2 regions of the Spirillospora sp. CA-108201 genome follow, and region 1 is predicted to be linked to the other one. Evidence: riboswitches for the same ligand, from Rfam matches in the RefSeq annotation. Region 1 holds a riboswitch; the other holds the start of a gene.

Region 1 (4,407 bases):
TGTGAACCGGGACGCGGTCAAGCTCGACAAGATCCCCGAGAGCACCCGGGCCGCGGTGATCGCGGCGGAGAACCGCAGCTTCTACGACGACCCCGGGGTGTCGGTCCAGGGCACCGCGCGGGCGCTGTGGTCCACCGCCACCGGCAAGCAGCTGCAGGGCGGCTCGACGATCACGCAGCAGATGGTCCGCAACTACTACGGCGGCATCGGCAAGGACCGCTCGGTCACCCGGAAGCTCAAGGAGATCATGGTCTCCCTGAAGGTGGGCCGGGAGAAGGACAAGGACTGGATCCTGGAGCAGTACCTCAACACCATCTACTTCGGCCGGGACGCCTACGGGGTGCAGGCCGCCGCGCACGCCTACTACAACAAGGACGTCTCGAAGCTGACGCCCGCGGAGGGCGCCTACCTCGCCGCCGCGATCCAGCAGCCGAGCAACTTCTCCGACCCGACCGGCTCCCGCCGCGCCTACTCCGAGCAGCGGTGGCGCGCGATCGTCAACAACATGGTCCGGGACGGGGCGCTCACCCCGTCCGAGGCGGCCTCGCTGACCTTCCCGGCCCCCGGCAAGGAGAAGATCACCGACGTCCTCAAGGGCCAGCGCGGCTACATGGTGAACGTGGCCAAGAAGGAGCTCACCGAGCGCCGCGGCTACAGCGAGGACGAGATCAACCGCAGCGGGCTGAAGATCACCACGACGTTCGACAAGCGGCTGATGGACGCGATGAAGCAGGCCGTCGCGAACAACGCCCCGAACGGGATGAGCAAGAAGATCCGCACCGGCGCGGTGTCGGTCGACCCGAAGACCGGGCAGGTGCTCGCCTTCTACGGCGGCCGCGGCTACCTGGAGGAGGCGCTGAGCAGCGCCTTCGGCGACTGGGCGCAGGCCGGGTCGGGGTTCAAGCCGATCGCGCTGGCGGCCGCGCTGGACGACGGCAAGACGCTGTCCACCAGCTACGACGGCAGCTCCCCGCAGTACTTCCACGGCGCGCCCATCCGCAACGACAGCAACGAGAACTTCGGAACGGTCAACCTCGTGACCGCCACCGAGCACTCGATCAACACGGCCTACATCAACCTCGGCCAGGACATCGGCAACAAGAAGATCGCCGCGATGGCCGAGAAGATGGGCATCCCCGCCTCGCAGATGAAACCCGAGCAGCGGGACGCCGCCACCTTCCCCCTCGGCATCGTGTCGCTGCACCCCGTCCAGCAGGCGGGCGTGTACTCGACGTTCGCCTCCGAGGGCGTGCACCGGACGCCGTTCGTGGTGAAGACCGTCACCGACAACGAGAACCACAAGCGCACCTTCACCGAGAAGGGCGAGCGGGCGTTCAGCCAGCAGGTCGCCCGTGACGCCACCTACGCCATGCAGAAGGTCGTGCAGGGCGGCACCGGCACCGGCGCGCAGCTGCCCGACGGCCGCGACGTCGCCGGCAAGACGGGCACCACCGACGCGGGCCGCGCGATCTGGTTCAACGGCTTCATCCCGCAGATGGCGACGACGGTCTCGATGTTCCGCAGCGACGGCAAACCGCTGAACATCCCCGGCTACGGCGCGTACGGCGGGCAGCTGCCCGCACAGATGTGGCGCTCGTACATGTCGGAGGCGGTGAACATCAAGGGCTACGAGCCGGAGTCGTTCGGCGAGCCGTCGATGACGCCCGGCGGCGGTTGGAGCGGGCCGACGCAGGACGTCCCCCCGGGCGACACCCAGCCGCCGGACACGGGCGGCCCGGTCGAGCCGCCGCCGTCCACGAAGCGGCCCGACGTCCCGACGCCCCCCACCGACCTGCCGACCATCATCCCGCCGCAGCAGCCCGGCGGCGGCGACGGGGGCGACGGCAACGGCGACGGCGGGACCGGCGGCCCCGGGGGCGGAACGGGCGACGGACCGCTCGGCCGCCCCGGAACCGGCGGGTAGGCCGCGGCGCACCGGGCAGGTCACGCGTTCGCGCACGTGGCCGAGGCCGCTTCGGGACGGGCCCTGGACCCGGGCGGCCGGTCAGTCGCAGGCCTTGCCGATGGCGGCCGGCGTCTCCCTGATCACGCTGTCGAGCTGGGAGACGTCGCCGTCGCCGACCCCGGTCGCGGCGGCGCGGAGCCGCCCCGCCTCGGCCTTCAGCGCCTTGCCCAGGTCGGCGTCGTCGGCCTGCTTCGCGAGCCCGTCGACGCGCCCGGCGAGCTGCTCGGTCGCCTGCCGCCACGGCGACGGCTCCGCCGCCGGAAGCCCCCGCACCTGGGTGACGTACTGCTGGAACGCCTTCTTCGTGTCGGCGCACACCTGGCCGGAGTTTCCGCCGCCCATCGCCCCGCACCCGCTGAGGGCGCCGAGCACCAGCGCGCCGCCGGCCAGCGTCCGAACCACCCGGTACCGCATCGCACCCTCCCCTTGATCCCCGATCGGCTCCGCATATACTTCCGCATGAGGTCATGAGCGCCAGCGCAAAGCCCCGGCTTGCTGGCCGGCAACCCTTCGTCCGCGATGGGGTGCCCTGGGTGAGGACCTGGCCGGACGCGGAACCGCGTTCCGGCAAGCGCGGATCCCGACGGACGTCCCGGGGTCCCTGACCCGGAAGGTCCACGCATGCCCACGCTGCTCGCCCGCTCCCCCATCACTCCTGCTGTGACGCGCCCCGAGGGGGTCCGGGTTCGGCCGCTTCCCCGCGTCATCGGGGCCGGCGTCCCGGTTCCGGTGCGGGACGGCCGCCACGTCCCCTACGCCAACTTCGACTACGCGGCCAGCGCGCCCTGTCTGGAGGCGGCGCAGGAGGCCGTCGCCCGCGCGCTGCCGTACTACAGCAGCGTCCACCGCGGCGCGGGGTACGCGTCCCAGGTCACGACGTCCGCCTACGAGGACGCGCGGGAGACCGTGCGGTCCTTCCTCGGCGCGTGGCGGCGGTCGGCCGTGGTGTTCACGCGCAACACCACCGACTCGATGAACCTGCTCGCGCACGCCGTCCCCGCCGGGACGAGCGTCGTCGTCTTCGAGAGCGAGCACCACGCGTCGCTCCTGCCGTGGAAGCGCGCCGTGCGCCTCCCGGCGCCCGCCACCCCGGCCGAGGCCCTCGCGGCGGCCGACCGCGCGCTGCGCGCGTGCCCGATCGGGTCGCGGCTGCTCGTCGTCACCGCCGCGTCCAACGTCACCGGCGAGCTGTGGCCGATCGAGGAGCTCGCGAACGTCGCGCACCGCAACGGCGCCCGCATCGCGGTGGACGCGGCGCAGCTCGTCCCGCACCGCCCCCTCGACATGACCGCGCTGGGCCTCGACTACGTCGCGTTCTCCGGGCACAAGCTGTACGCGCCGTTCGGCGCGGGCGTGCTCGCCGGGCGCGCCGACTGGCTGCGCGCCGCCGAGCCCTACCTCAGGGGCGGCGGCGCCAGCGCCTCGGTCGGGGAGACGACCCGGTGGGCGCCCTCCGCCGAGCAGCGGCACGAGGCGGGCTCCCCGAACGTCCTCGGCGCCCTCGCGCTGGCCGCCGCGTGCGCGACGCTGTCCCCGGTCTGGGACGACCTGGCCGTCCGCGAGGAAGCGCTGGTCGGACGGCTGCGGTCGGGTCTGGCGGCGCTCCCCGGCGTCAGGGAGCTGACGCTGTGGGGCGAGCGGGCGCCGCGCGTCGGAATCGTGTCGTTCGCGGTGGACGGCTGGAACGCGCGGGACGTGGCGCTTACGCTGTCCGACGAGCACGGCATCGGCGTGCGCGACGGAAAGTTCTGCGCCCACCCTCTCGTCCGGCACCTGCTGGGCGAGGACGGCGGCGCCGTCCGTGCGAGCATCGGCATCGGGACGGACGAGGAGCACATCGACCGGCTCCTCACGGCCCTCGCCGAGTTGACTGCGCGCTGACAGCCGCTGACCTGCGAACTCCCGCGCGCAGTCAGATGATTATGCTCTTTGGTCCTGTTCGCCCATGTAGCGTAGGCAGTCGCGCGGGGACGAGCACGCTAGATACAGGGGGTGGCGACCGTGGCCGACGCGTGGCGACCCACGTCGGAACTGGAGCACCGACTGCAGGAGACCGTACGGGCCGGCGACCAGGAGAGCTACTTCCGCCTCCTGTCGGACGCCGACCTCGTCGTCCCCGTCCGGCCCGAGCTGGTGGACGGCGTCCTCGCGGGGGAGGCGCAGCCGTCGTGGCCCACCCAGGAGGAGGACGGCCGGGTCCACGTCCTGGTTTACACGTCGGCGGCGGCGATGCGGGCGTGCCTAGGGCCGTCCTACCAGCACTTCATGACCGTCCGGTTCGGCGACATCGCCGAGAGCTGGCCGAACGACCGCTGGTGGCTCGCCGTCGACGCGCCCGCGCGCGGCGTCCCCGCCGTCCTGCCGATCGAGGCGCGGCTGCCGGCCTGGTTCGTCCGGCAGGTCGCCGACGGCGACGGCCGCCCCCCGCAGGTCGGCCGCTC
Region 2 (4,407 bases), 3.3 Mb from region 1:
CCGCTCCCATCGTTATGCCGGTCACGGCCATCGTGCGCAAAATGCGCTTCATGCCTTTCCTCACTCTCGTATGCCGATCGGCGCCCCACGGAGCGCCACTCCGGGATCAATCTTCCAGGAGGCGGCCACCGAGAAACCCAAGTGGAGGAGAGGTGGTGATCAAGATCAAAGCCGGGAAACTGGCGCTGACCCAAGTTTTATCCATACTCTTTTGGACGGGCGTGAACGAACAGTCACCCAATCCGGCATCCACCAGGGCAATGCCCTTCCAAAGAAGGGGGAATCGGCCAGATGTGAAAGGAAAAGCCCCGGCACGGTGGACGTGCCGGGGCGTGCGGGACGAGACGGGCGTCAGCCGCCCGCCACCGCGGGGATGATGGAGATCTGGGCGCCCTCGGGCGTCGGGGTGTCGAGGCCCTCCGCGAAGCGGACGTCCTCGTCGCCGACGTAGACGTTCACGAAACGGCGGATCTTGCCCGCGTCGTCGAGGATGCGGGCGGATATGCCGGAGTAGCTGGCCTCAAGGTCGGCGACGACCGCGCGCAGGGTCGCGCCCTCGGCCTTCACCTCGGACTCGCCACCGGTGTAGGTCCGCAGGATCGTCGGGATACGGACGGACACGCTGCTCATGCTGCTCCTTCGTTCTCAGGCGAGGCCCGCGGCGCGGAACGCCTCCAGGGACGGGGCGATGTTCGCCGACGGCGCGACGACCGGGGCGACGGCGTCGAGCGTCTTCAGGCCGTCCCCGGAGTTGATGATCACGGTCTCGGCGCCGGGGTCGAGCGCGCCGGCCCCGACCAGCTTGCGGAGGGTCGCGACGGTGACGCCGCCGGCCGTCTCGCCGAAGATGCCCTCGGTGCGGGCCAGGAGCCGGATGCCCTCGACGACCTGCTCGTCGGTGACGTCCTCGACGGCGCCGCCGGTGCGGCGGGCGACGTCCAGGACGTAGGGGCCGTCGGCGGGGTTGCCGATGGCGAGGGACTTGGCGATCGTGTCGGGCTTCACCGGGCGGATGACGTCATGGCCGGCCTTGAACGCGGCGGCGACCGGGTCGCACCCGGCGGCCTGGGCGCCGAAGACGCGGTAGGGCTTGTCCTCGACCAGGCCCAGCTTGATCAGCTCCTGGAACGCCTTGTCGATCTTGGTGAGCTGGGAGCCGGACGCGACCGGCACGACGATCTGGTCCGGCAGCCGCCAGCCGAGCTGCTCGGCGATCTCGTAGCCGAGCGTCTTGGAGCCCTCGGCGTAGTACGGGCGGACGTTGACGTTGACGAACGCCCAGTCCTCCTGCTCGCCGGCGATCTCGGACGCGAGCCGGTTGACGTCGTCGTAGTTGCCGTCGACCGTCACGAACGTCCCGCCGTAGACGGCCGTCGTGATGATCTTCTGGGACTCCAGGTTCGACGGCACGAACACCGCGCTGCGGATCCCGGCGCGGGCCGCCGCCGCGGCGACGGCGTTGGCGAGGTTCCCGGTGGACGGGCAGGCCAGCACCTTGAACCCCAGCTCGCGGGCGGCGGCGAGCGCGACGGCGACGACGCGGTCCTTGAACGAGTGGGTCGGGTTGCCGCTGTCGTCCTTCACCCACAGGCTCTGCAGGCCGAGGCTCTCCGCGAGGTTGTCGGCGCGGACGAGACGGGTCAGGCCCGGCTCGGTGTTCGGCGTGTCGGCGACGCCCGGCGGGACGGGCAGCAGCCCGCGGTACCGCCAGATGTTGCGCGGCCCGGACTCGATGGCCTCCCGTGTGACGCCGTCGAAGTCATAGGCGATCTCCAGGGGGCCGAAACACTCGTCACAGGCGTAGAAGGGTCCGAGATCGCGGGTCGAGCCGCATTCGCGGCAGACGAGAGCGGTAGCCGGTCCGAGGTCCGTGGCAGGCGTGAGTGCCATGAGGGCGAGGCCTTTCTCCCCATCTTCCCTGCGCCACCTTGGTCGCAGGCCGGAGTTGGCACCATCTCCCGGCCGGCCTCGCAGGATCGCGACGCGCCACAGCCGGGTGGTTGCCGGGGCTTCGCAGGGCCGGTCCCTCCACCCCTCTGGATGAGCGGTATTCAGTTGTGCGGAGGCTGAGCTGGAAGACCGGCCCGTCGGCCACTGTGCTCCCAGCACCCCTCTGGATGAGCGGTATGCAGTTGTACTAGCGCGAGCGCTTTGAGCTCGTATGCGTGACTTTACATGAACTGACCGGATGCCAGACAGGTGGGTCCAGCGAGTGAGACGTTACCCGGCGGAGGTCTTGATCACGCGTTGGGTCGGATCGAGGAACACGTGCCGGACGGTCGGGACGCGCTCCCGGAGCCGCCGGTCGATCTCGCCGGCGACGTCCTCGGCCTCGTCGGCGCTGATGTCGTCGGAGAAGTGCACCTTCGCGGCGACGAGGAGCTGCTCGGGGCCGAAGCGCATGGTGAGCAGTTCGTCCACGCCGGTCACTCCGGGCGCGCCGCAGATCCCGGCGCGGATCTCGCGCTGCTCGGCGGGGTCGGCCGCCCGGCCGATGAGCAGGCCCATGCTCTCCCGGCCGATCGAGAAGGCGAGCACGACCAGGAGCACACCGATGAGGGCGGACGCGAGCCCGTCCCAGAACTCCGACCCGGTGGCCTGGCGCATCGCGAGCCCGCCCGCGGCGAGGGCGAGGCCGGCCATCGCCGCGGTGTCCTCGAACAGCGCGGTCTTGAACGTCACGTCGGGCGACTTGCGGACGTGCTCGACCAGGTCGCGGTCGCTCTCGCGCGTCTCCTTCCTGGCCTGGTAGAAGGCGCGGATCCACGACGTCCCCTCCAGCACCGCGCCGAGGCCGAGGACGGCGTAGGCGAGCCACACCGTCGTCCCGCCGCCGCCGTGACCGGTCATGGTCAGGATGCCTTCGAAGATCGAGAACCCGGCGCCGGCCACGAAGATGCCGAACGCGGCGAGCAGCGACCACACGTACCGCTCGTTGCCGTATCCGAAGGGGTGGCGCCGGTCGGGGGGCCGCTCGCTGCGCCGGAGCGAGGTGTAGAGAAAGCCCTGGTTGAGGGTGTCCGCCACCGAGTGCGCGCTCTCCGCGAGCATGGCGCTGGACCCGGCCAGCAGGCCGGCGAACAGCTTGGTGATCGCGAGGATGAGGTTCGCCGCACCGGCGACGAGCACGGTTTTCGTCGTCTCGGACTTGCTCATTGCCGCCGGTTACCCCCTGGGCGGATGACTAATCGGGCGGAACGGGCAGAAGCGCGGGCGATGACGCGGGCGATGACGTCCACCTCGCGGGTCCCTTTGATGCGCCTCGGCCGCAACTGAGACCCTTCCGGTATGAGCCAAGTGCTGGTGGCCTCGAACCGGGGGCCGGTGTCGTTCTCGCTGTCGGACGACGGCGGGCTCACCATGCGGCGCGGGGGCGGCGGACTCGTCTCCGGCCTCGCCTCCGTGACGGGCGCCCCGCGCGACCCGGGACCGCCGCGCCCGGCCGGGACGGGGCGCGAACCGTCCGCCGGCGGCGCGGACGTCCTCTGGGTGTGCGCGAGCCTCGGCGACGCCGACCGCACGGCGGCGCGCAGCTCCCCCGACGGGCGCCTCGACCTCGCCGGCTACGAGACCGGCGGCGCCGCGGTGCGGATGCTCGACATCCCGGCGGCCACGTTCGACCGCGCCTACAACGGCGTCGCCAACTCGACGCTGTGGTTCGTCCACCACCTGCTGTACGACACCCCGCGCAGCCCGCACTTCGACGCCCGCTCCCGGCGCGACTGGCAGTCCTACGAGGCGTACAACGCGGCCTTCGCGGACGCCCTCGCGCGGGACGCCGCCCCGGGCGCGAAGGCCGCGATCCAGGACTACCACCTGTCGCTGGCTCCCCGGATGCTGCGCGACCGGCGTCCCGACCTGAAGATCGTGCACTTCTCCCACACGCCCTGGGCGCCGCCGGAGTACTTCCGGCTGCTCCCGGACGACATCGGCGCCCAGATCCTTCTCGGCATCCTCGGCGCCGACCACGCCGGCTTCCTCACGGAGCGGTGGGCGTCGGCCTTCCTCGACTGCTGCGAGCTGCTGCCGGGCGCCCGCGTCGACCGCGCGGCCCGCACGGTCTCCTGCCCGGGCCACACCACGCGCGTCGGCGTGCACGGCCTCGGCGTGGACGGGACGGCGCTGCGCGAACGCGCCGCCGAGCGGGACGTCGTCGAACGCGCCGCCGCGCTGCGCGAGCAGGTGGGCGACCGCAAGCTCATCGTGCGGGTCGACCGGACGGAGCTGTCCAAGAACATCGTGCGCGGGCTCGCCGCGTACCGGGAGCTGCTCGTCAACCATCCCGAGTGGCGCGGCCGGGTCGTGCACCTCGCGTTCGCCTACCCGTCCCGCTACGACCTGCCCGAGTACCGGGAGTACACCGAGGCGGTCCGGCGCACGGCCGAGCAGATCTCCGACGAGTTCGGC

The links. A riboswitch is a leader RNA that binds a small molecule or an ion and turns the genes downstream of it on or off. The one in region 1 is predicted to bind S-adenosylmethionine.
Region 2: linked by a shared signal. The riboswitch ahead of thrC (threonine synthase) and the one ahead of ACQEU6_RS38830 (aminotransferase class V-fold PLP-dependent enzyme) in region 1 are both predicted to bind S-adenosylmethionine.

What each region holds. Positions count from the first base shown of each region.
Region 1 covers NZ_JBNJNE010000001.1:8,082,275-8,086,681, reverse strand. The annotation lists gene ACQEU6_RS38840 (transglycosylase domain-containing protein) at 1-1,924, shown strand, start outside; gene ACQEU6_RS38835 (DUF8711 family protein) at 2,006-2,380, opposite strand; SAM riboswitch class IV at 2,430-2,546, shown strand; gene ACQEU6_RS38830 (aminotransferase class V-fold PLP-dependent enzyme) at 2,588-3,847, shown strand; gene ACQEU6_RS38825 (SseB family protein) at 3,959-4,407, shown strand, end outside.
Region 2 covers NZ_JBNJNE010000001.1:4,806,178-4,810,584, forward strand. The annotation lists gene ACQEU6_RS23120 (hypothetical protein) at 1-52, opposite strand, end outside; gene ACQEU6_RS23125 (MoaD/ThiS family protein) at 352-630, opposite strand; gene thrC (threonine synthase) at 646-1,890, opposite strand; SAM riboswitch class I at 1,907-2,047, opposite strand; gene ACQEU6_RS23135 (cation diffusion facilitator family transporter) at 2,221-3,156, opposite strand; gene ACQEU6_RS23140 (alpha,alpha-trehalose-phosphate synthase (UDP-forming)) at 3,289-4,407, shown strand, end outside.